DNA from 2 places in the Exiguobacterium abrahamii genome. Region 1 is predicted to be linked to the other one. Evidence: a T-box and tRNA genes for the amino acid it is inferred to sense, from the RefSeq annotation. Region 1 holds a T-box; the other holds one or more tRNA genes.
The links. The T-box of region 1 lies ahead of leuS (leucine--tRNA ligase). A T-box ahead of a tRNA ligase gene usually reads a tRNA of that ligase, here a tRNA-Leu.

Region 1 (5,073 bases):
TATTGATTTCGATTTTCGAGCGAACCTTTCCGTTCACTTGAATGACGAATTCCATCGTATCGCTGACGAGTTTCGATTCATCGAATGTTGGCCATGCCGCATACGTCAACGTCTCTTCAAATCCAAGTTGTTCCCAGAGTTCTTCACCAAGGTGTGGTGCAACTGGTGTTAACAATTGGATGAATCCACGAAGGAAGTGACGCGGAAGAACCGGCTGTTTGTTTGCTTCGTTGACGAAGACCATGAGTTGCGAAATTCCGGTGTTGAACTGGATGTTCGCGAAGTCTTCCGTGACCTTCTTGACCGTCTGGTGGTATGTCCGCTCGAAGTCAGCATCGACTTCCGTGACGTCCTGAATGTCTGCTGTCCGTTCGAACAAGCGCCAGACACGATCGAGGAAACGACGCGCCCCGTCAAGACCGTTCTCCGACCAGGCAACTGATGCATCGAGTGGTCCCATGAACATTTCGTACAAGCGTAACGTATCCGCACCATGCGATTTAACGATTTCATCCGGATTAATGACGTTACCGCGTGATTTCGACATCTTCTCGTTGTTCTCTCCAAGAATCATCCCTTGGTTGTACAACTTCTGGAATGGTTCTTTTGTTGGTACGACACCTGCATCATACAAGACTTTATGCCAGAAGCGTGCATACAATAAGTGGAGAACGGCGTGTTCCGCACCACCGATGTAAATATCGACTGGAAGCCAGTATTTTAATTTTTCTGGATCCGCGATCGCCTCTTCATTGTGCGGATCGATGAAACGAAGATAATACCAGCAGCTTCCGCCCCATTGTGGCATCGTATTCGTCTCGCGACGCCCTTTCATTCCTGTTTCAGGATCCGTATAATCCAACCAGTCTTCCGCAAGCGCAAGTGGTGATTCGCCTGTACCAGACGGTTTGATTTCCGGAATGATTGGAAGTTCGAGCGGTAATTCCTCTTGGCTGAGCGTCTTCATCGAACCATCTTCCATATGAACGACTGGAATCGGCTCGCCCCAATACCGTTGACGACTGAACAACCAGTCGCGGAGACGATACGTGATTTTCTTACGTCCGACTTGATTCGTTTCGAGTTCAGCAATCATCGTCTCGATTGCTTCTTGTTTTCCAAGACCATCAAGCATATGCGAGTTGACGTGTTCGCCCTCTCCTGTATAGGCTGCTTCATCAACGTTTCCACCCGCGACGACTTCAACGATTGGCAAGTCGAATTGTTTCGCGAATTCATGGTCGCGCTCATCGTGTCCTGGAACCGCCATGATTGCACCCGTTCCGTACGAAGCAAGGACATAATCAGCGATCCAGATCGGCAGACGATCACCTGAGATTGGATTGACGGCGAAAGCACCCGTGAAGACGCCTGTTTTTTCCTTCGCTAAATCCGTCCGTTCGAGGTCCGACTTCGTTTGGACTTGCGAAATGTACGTATCGACGGCATCCTTGTGATCCGCTGTCGTGATGTCAGCGACGAATGGATGCTCCGGCGCAAGCACGAGGTACGTCGCACCAAAGATTGTGTCCGGACGTGTCGTAAAGACCGTGACTTGTTTTTTGTGTCCATCAATCGTGAAATCGATCTCAGCACCTTCTGATTTCCCGATCCAGTTCCGTTGCATCTCTTTGACAGAATCCGGCCAATCGAGGTCATCGAGATCTTCAAGAAGACGATCCGCATATTCCGTGATTTTCAAGACCCATTGACGCATCGGGACACGCACGACTGGATGATTTCCGCGTTCCGATAATCCGTCGATGACTTCTTCATTCGCAAGAACGGTTCCAAGTGCTGGGCACCAGTTGACCGCGACTTCGTCCACGAACGCAAGTCCTTTTTCATACAACTTCGTAAAGATCCACTGTGTCCATTTGTAATACTTCGGATCCGTCGTGTTGATTTCACGATCCCAGTCATAAGAGAATCCAAGTTCTTTCAACTGACGCTTGAACGTCTCGATGTTTTTCGCTGTGAATTCACGTGGGTCATTCCCTGTATCGAGGGCGTATTGTTCTGCTGGTAATCCGAACGCATCCCATCCCATCGGGTGCAAGACGTTGTATCCTTGCATCCGTTTCATCCGTGCGAGGATATCGGTTGCTGTGTAGCCTTCCGGGTGACCGACGTGGAGTCCGGCACCTGACGGATACGGGAACATATCAAGGGCATAAAACCCTTCTTTTTCTGGATCTTCTGTTGTGACGAAGGCGTTGTCTTGATCCCAACGCGCCTGCCATTTTGGTTCGATTTCGCGATGATTGTACGGCATGTCTTTTCCTCCTCTAATCTAAAAAAACCGGTCCTCCGCCCCTAGGAATAGGGACGAAAGACCGGTTTGGCTTCCGCGGTACCACCCACGTTGTCTGTCTATGACAGACCGCTTGATTCACGGATAACGGTGTGAAAGACCGGATTCGCTACTACGACTTCACGAATCGTGCTCCCTGACGAGTTCACGGTTGTTACCGACTGGTTCGCACCTTCCACCAGCTCTCTTAACGGCACCTTTCCCCTACTACTTCAGCTCCATGCAATTGACTATCTTTTCCTAGTGTAATCTGTTTCTTCCTCAAGCGTCAACGCTTCCGTAAAATTTCCTCGATTTCTGCATGCGATCGCGCTACATGATCCGCTTGTTCTAGACGTTGCATCGGCATCCGATCATCGAGAAGCGCAATCACTTCCATGCCTGCTGCTTTAGCGCCGATCATCCCGTTCGCAGCGTCTTCAATGACGAGACAATCTTCAGGTATGTGCCCGATTCGTGATGCCGCAAGATGAAAAATCGCAGGATCAGGCTTTGAACGCACGACTTCTTCCCCACTGACGTAATGCGTGATGGGAAGCTCATAATGACGGATGACGCGTTCGATTTTTTGAAGCGAACTCGAGGAGGCGATCCCGATATCGTAACCAAGAGACGCCGCTTGTTCGATGACTTGTTTGACTCCCTCTTTTAACCCACATTCCTCCGGTTTTGCATGAATTTGAAACAAGCGATGTTCTTCCTCAAGTAACGCACTCGCTGTTTCTAGGAGATCGTGTTGCGCGACAAGTTCTTCCCACATCTCATCTCCTGTTTTTCCCATGAACGTCGCATACTGAACCGGATCGAGCGGAATCGATAACGTTTTGAACATTTGCTGATGGACCTCAAAGTAGCGAATTTCACTATCTAAAATGACCCCATCCATATCAAAAATAAGACCTCGTTTTTTCAAGACACATCCCCCTCAATTGATCTATCATGATTTCAGCATATCAAAAAAACGACTACACGATGTAGTCGTTTCGCCTTCTTCATTTAGTTACTGTTTAACTTGTCGCCATTTGGACACTTGTTTGTCGGTAAGCTGGAAAATAATCCGAATCAGCATCTGACCCGTATCGTACACATAACTGATCGTATACGGCTGGTTGAAGAATCGATTTTCCTTGATGATACTCAAATAAACGATACCCGGTGTAACGGCATTTACTCTCAAAGAGACTATCCCGTTCTTGATATCCACCCCCGAGATGTTGTTCGACGAGACCGCGTGCTTTCGCCTGAAGAATCGCTTCGTACTCGAGTCGCTGATTCGGAAACATCTTCGCTTCGTCCCGCTTACACCCAATCAAATGACCGTGAGCATATTCTTTCCCAAGTAATACGAAGTATCCACCAACAGGTTCTCCGTCGATTTCCGCAATCAGTAACAATGGCTCACAGAGTGGATTTGCTTCAAATAATTGCTCAAAATAACTTGCCGTAAAATAGTAATGAGCCGAAGCATTCTTCCGGTCCATCGTTTCATGATACAACGCTACAAAAACAGGTAGGTCGTTTCGTGTTCCTGTTCTAACGGTTAAAGGAGAGGCAAGCGATTTGCGAATCATACTTCTCGTCTTCTTATGAAATGTCTGCATGATGTCCTCTAGTGAAGGGCGTAAATCGATACTCGTCGTATGACGGATGAAGGAGACTTTCGTCCAATCCCGCATGAAGCGTTCATTCCCCGTCAATGGATTAAAGCGAATCATTTCTGAGACGATCGCTTCTCGCTTTGCCCACCTTTCAAACAATAAGCGTGCATGCTGCATTTCAGCCGCCGTCAGTTGACCGATGATTTCCGGTCCACCATAGCCATACGGCGTGATGAGATCTGAATAAGGCGTATCAAAAATCCGGCGCTTTAAAAAGGGGTAGAACATGGTTCCTGCATCACCTTCATAACGGAATAGCACCGCTTGCTCAGACGGTCTAGCGTTGAGCGTGACGTATTGGTGACTGTAGAAGATATCAAGAGGCTGTTGCTGTACGTGTGTCGTCCAAGTTGCGGCATCTGTGATGAATTGACACCTTTCCATTCGTGCACCTCCAGTCAAAAAGAAGCAACGTTCATATGACCTTTCTTTTTCAAGTTCTTGATTAGAAAGTACCCGTTTACCTGCCGAAATATTCCATATTATTAAATGTTTATTTTATGATTTTCAAACGAATGACGTAACAAAAGACAGCGGTCATAATGTCCGCTGTCTTACAGATGATGCTCATGATGTGATTTTAGGAATGGCACGAAGGAAGACGACGCCCGCTAACAGGATCAATCCAATCAATGTCAAGAAGACCGCTGACATACCGGATACATCGTAGATCAACCCTCCAACGGTCGGACTGATCATCCGCCCCGCTGAAGCAGCAATATTGACGTACCCTTGGAATTCTCCTTCTTTTCCGATCGGCGCGAGTCTCGCTGCCATGGCAGGAACTGCTGGCCAGATGAACATCTCACCAATCGTCAAGATGATCATCGCGACGAGGAACATCTTGAAGCCGCCTGCGAACGGAACGATCAGATAAGACAAGAGGAAGATTCCTGTACCGGTCATCAATTGTCGCTTTAAGTCATCTCCAAACCAACGAAGAATTGGTGTTAGTAAAGGTTGTGCGAACACGATGAGTGCTCCGTTGATCGTCCAAAGAATCGAGTACTCGGAAATCGTGACACCGAGCGATTTCGTGTGTACGGCAAAAGTTCCTTGCCATTGCACATAAACGAACCAAAGTAAGGCATAACCGATCGA
Region 2 (5,073 bases), 570 kb from region 1:
AAAAAGGAGAGCACGCAATGGCACGTCGTAAGTTTCAAGCATTAGGCGTTTATAAACGCGTCCATATCAATCCGGAGACCCGTCGTATGACGTTACCGGAACCATTTTACGATGCACTTCGTCTAGAAGATGAATTGCTGATTGCACAAGTCGGAGATGTTCTCGTCATGCGACGTCCGGGGGAGGTCGTTGAGACAGAAACAGATTTATTGAGCGAACTCGTAGAAGATGGATTCACGGGTACAGAGCTTGTCCAAGAGTTTGCCTACCGGCGTCAGCAACAAGAACAACGATTACGTCAACAAGTCTTGCAGGATGAAGAGGATGACCATGCTGCTCAACTGAAGATCGAGCTATAACGGAAAGAAGGAGTGGGGCAGATGCGTCGCAGAACAAAAATTGGAATCGGAGTCATTGGATCCGGATTAGTAGCAGCGAGTTATTATTTTTATGAGATGGCAATCGCTACGAATCCAAAGCCATTCTTATCGAATAATCGAGATTTGAGTGACGAGATGGTCCGATTGATGCAACCTGGTCAGACGTGGATCAAGGAGCAACCGCTTGAGCGGATCGAGATTGAAGCGAAAGACGGCTTAACGTTACGCGGGCATTTCCTTCCGTCACCTGTTCCGTCAGATCGGATCGTCATTCTCGTGCACGGGTACGGAGGCGTCGGAACGGATTTAGCCGGATTCGCCTATCTGTACCATCAAGCCGGTTTCCATGTCATGATGCCCGATAATCGTGGACACGGGATGAGTGACGGTCACTATATCGGATTCGGGTGGCATGACCGGGAAGATTGTCTCAGTTGGTCGAACTATCTGATTGAACGGATCGGACAGGAGGCGAAACTGTTCTTGCATGGAGTGTCGATGGGAGGGGCGACCGTTTTGATGACGAGTGGCGAACAACTCCCACCACAAATCAAAGGAATCATTTCTGATTGTGCCTATACGTCTGTCAATGCTGTCCTTGCGTATCAGATGAAGCGGATGTATCGTCTGCCACACTTCCCGTTCTTAGGGATGACGAGCGTATTGACGAAGCTAAAGGCAGGTTATACGTTCCGTGAAGCATCAGCGCTGAAACAAGTCAAAAAAGCGCAGGTGCCGATTTTGTTCATCCATGGTGGGGCGGATACGTTCGTACCGACAGACATGGTGTATGAGCTGTATGAAGCTTGTCCAACGGAAAAAGAGCTCGTCGTCATTCCAAATGCCGCTCACGCAATGGCTTATTTCGAGGATCCGGCATTGTATGATGATGTCGTCGAGAAGTTCGTTCGCAATATCTTGCGAAATGATTGACAACTCAGTTCGTTACCCGCTATATTAATATCATAAATCAACGTCGTCGTGGCGGAACTGGTAGACGCGCTAGACTCAGAATCTAGTGGTGGCAACACCGTGGAGGTTCAAGTCCTCTCGGCGGCATAAATGATTGAAGGAGGCAATCCCAACAAGGGGTTGCCTCCTTTTTTGTTGTTGAATAGAAAACGGTTACAACGAATAAAAATTCAGAAAAGTTTATCTTTTTAGAACTTTTCTGGTAAAATACGTTTTAAAGAGGGTACTCTTCAGGGAAAGTACTAAGTGGAGTTAACAATCTTTAACACATAGGAGAGGGGAAACAAAGATGAAAAAAGGGAGTATCTTGTTAGCGCTCTTGATGAGCTGTGTTCTCGTGCTTGGTGCGTGTAGCATCGGTTCGAAAGAGGAAGAGTCGTCAGAAGGAAAGACGTACAAGGTTGGCATTGACGTCACGTATCCACCATTCGAATATAAAGACGGAGATACGTACAAAGGAATCGATATCGATCTCATGAAAGCCATCGCGAAGGATCAGAACTTCAAGATTCAATTTGAAGCGATGGACTTTAGCGGCATCATTCCGGCACTCCAAGCCAATCAATTGGACGTTGCCATTGCCGGTATGAGTATTACGCCAGAACGGAAGAAAGTCGTCACATTCTCAGATCCATACTTCAAAGCTGGTCTTATTCTAGTCGTCAAAGAAGATGAGAATGGTATTAAATCCGTCAACGATTTAAAAGGGAAAAAAGTGGCCGTCAAAAAGGGAACGACGGGTGCGAAATATGCAACGGATAACGCAGATAAGCTTGGCTTTACAGTCACACAGTTCAATGACAGCCCAGCGATGTTCCAAGAAGTGAAGAACGGTAACGCTGCTGCTTTGATTGAAGATTATCCTGTCATCTCATATGCCAACAAACAACAAAACCTTGGATTAAAACTTGTTGGAGACCGTCTCAACGGGGACAACTACGGAATCGCTGTCTTAAAAGGTGAGAACGAGGATCTGATGAAGAAAATCAACAAAGGACTTGCGAATCTGAAAGAAGACGGTGAATACGATAAAATCGTTGACACGTATCTGAAATAAGTCGCAAGGCGATAAGGGAGTGGGATAGCCAATGGAAGTGGTCAAAACCGCATTTCCATTTTTCTTGGAAGGGCTTCAAGTCACATTGTATATTTTCATCATCGCGGTCATCGTCGGCTTTCTGATTGGCTTAGTCGTCGCATTGATGCGATTATCACCATCAAAAATCTTAAACGGGATCGCGATCGTCTACATCGATGTCATTCGCGGAACGCCGTTCATCGTTCAGTTATTCTTCATCTACTTTGGACTCAATTCGCTCGAATGGTTATCGATGGACCGGATGTATGCAGGGATACTGACGGTCGCAATCAATGCCGGTGCTTATTTTGCGGAAATCATTCGAGCTGGTATCCAGTCGATTGATAAAGGACAAACAGAAGCTGCACGTTCACTCGGGATGACAGGGCGTCAAACGATGGTACAGATCATCCTACCGCAAGCATTTCGTCGGATGTTACCAACGATTACGAACCAATCGATCATCAGCTTAAAAGATACCTCGTTGTTGTCGATCATCGGCATCGCTGACTTGACGCAACAAGGTCAAGTACAGCAGTCAACGACGTTTGAACCATTCATCGTCTGGTCCGTCGTCGGATTGATGTACTTCGTCATCATTTATCTCTTGTCCTTAGTGGCGAAGTTCTTGGAACGGAGGTTTACATTACGATGAGTATCATTGAAGTAAAGAATCTAAAGAAATCATTCGGTTCGAATGAAGTCTTAAAAGACATCAATGTCTCGATTGCCGAAAAAGAAGTCGTCTGTGTCATCGGTCCGTCGGGATCTGGGAAAAGTACGTTTTTACGCTGTTTGAATCGATTGGAAGAGATTACAGGTGGTACCGTCATCGTCGATGATTTCGACATCACGAGTCCAAAGGTCGATATCAACAAGGTCCGGGAAGAAGTCGGGATGGTCTTTCAACATTTTAATCTCTTCCCGCATAAGACCGTGCTAGAAAACGTCACGCTTGCACCGATCAAAGTACGTAAATCGGATAAAGAACAGGCGAAACAGCGGGCACTTGAACTCCTCGATAAAGTCGGATTACGGGAAAAAGCAGATAATTATCCAGGCGAATTATCTGGGGGGCAAAAACAGCGGGTCGCGATTGCCCGCGCGCTTGCAATGAATCCGAAAATCATGTTATTCGATGAGCCAACGTCAGCACTTGACCCGGAAATGGTCGGTGACGTGCTTGCCGTCATGAAACAACTTGCTCTTGAAGGCATGACGATGGTCGTCGTGACCCATGAGATGGGATTTGCTCGTGAGGTCGGAGATCGCGTCTTATTCATGGATGGTGGCTATATCGTCGAAGAGAACGTACCACAAGCATTGTTTGATTCTCCACAACACGAACGGACGCAATCGTTCCTCAGTAAAGTCTTATGATGGTACCGGCGTATCTAAATGCAGATACGCCGGTTTTTTGGCGAATCATAAATAACTGGTTAAGCGCTCATAAGAAAAACTTATACATTTAAGCGTGAGAATTTGGGAATTCGAAATGCACACACAGGAAAAGAGTAGTAATATAGTAACGAAGGCACTTTCATGGAAGAATGACACGATCATTCCTTCTCATGACGTTCAGCGTTTCATCCATGCAATTCCTTTTGAAAGCGCTAACAGGTAGAGGGCTGGAAACACATTTAGTATCCATTGGATGTGTGGGGAGAAATATAGAAACGGGGGGAACCGTACATGGCAGGCCACGAGCAAGATCAACAAGCATTTTATGGACCAAACCTTGGCTACATCATTGAATTGTACGAGCGTTTTTTAGAAGACAAGACATCCGTTGATGAGGAGACACGTGCTTATTTCGAAGAGCATGGTGCACCCGTGACGGAACCAGTCGTACCGATGCAAGTCGAGACAGGAGATTTCGAAAAATATCTTGCGGCGAATCGTTTAGCGGAACAAATTCGTGCAAAAGGACATCTTGCGGCGGATATCTATCCGCTGAAGGACCATCCGCGAGAAACAGGGTTATTCGAATTGAGTCAGTACGGATTGACAGAGGCAGATCTTCGAAAAATGCCAGTGTCACTCGTTTGCCCTGAGCCACCAACTGGTGTACAGGACGCGTTTGAAGGCATCGAACATTTAAAAGCGCAGTACACGGGAGCAGCCGCAGTTGAGTTTCAGCATGTCGATGATCTCGATGAAAAGAAATGGCTCCGTCAGAAAATCGAGCAAGGTGCTTTGACAGCGACGCTAGATGCTGAACAAAAGAAACAGTTGTTCAAACGCTTAGCTGAAACGGACCTTTTCGAAAAATACTTGCATAAAACATATGTCGGTCAAAAACGCTTCTCGATTGAAGGACTTGATGCGATGGTGCCATTGCTTGACACGATCGTCGGACACCTCATCTCGAACGGGTCGGAGACAATCAATATCGGAATGGCACACCGTGGACGATTGAACGTTTTGGCGCACGTACTCGGGAAGCCATATGAAATGATCTTTGCTGAGTTCCAACATGCACCGAACCACGACCTCGTACCATCTGAAGGCTCGATTGGGATCACGTACGGTTGGACGGGCGACGTGAAGTATCACCTCGGTTTAAACCGAAAACTCGAGCAAGAGACACGTAACGTGCGGATGACGCTTGCGAACAATCCGTCGCACCTTGAGTTCGTCGAT

Region 2: it encodes a tRNA-Leu, which carries the amino acid that the T-box ahead of leuS (leucine--tRNA ligase) is inferred to sense. The anticodon was not compared.

Annotation. Positions count from the first base shown of each region.
Region 1 is NZ_JADOYC010000001.1:516,692-521,764, reverse strand. It holds gene leuS (leucine--tRNA ligase) at 1-2,275, opposite strand, end outside; T-box leader at 2,322-2,544, opposite strand; gene ITJ88_RS02575 (HAD family hydrolase) at 2,583-3,227, opposite strand; gene ITJ88_RS02570 (peptidoglycan bridge formation glycyltransferase FemA/FemB family protein) at 3,322-4,356, opposite strand; gene ITJ88_RS02565 (MDR family MFS transporter) at 4,540-5,073, opposite strand, start outside.
Region 2 is NZ_JADOYC010000001.1:1,090,448-1,095,520, forward strand. It holds gene ITJ88_RS05390 (S66 family peptidase) at 1-2, shown strand, start outside; gene ITJ88_RS05395 (hypothetical protein) at 18-359, shown strand; gene ITJ88_RS05400 (alpha/beta hydrolase) at 381-1,313, shown strand; tRNA gene ITJ88_RS05405 (tRNA-Leu) at 1,356-1,439, shown strand; gene ITJ88_RS05410 (transporter substrate-binding domain-containing protein) at 1,642-2,409, shown strand; gene ITJ88_RS05415 (amino acid ABC transporter permease) at 2,441-3,085, shown strand; gene ITJ88_RS05420 (amino acid ABC transporter ATP-binding protein) at 3,082-3,810, shown strand; gene ITJ88_RS05425 (2-oxoglutarate dehydrogenase E1 component) at 4,123-5,073, shown strand, end outside.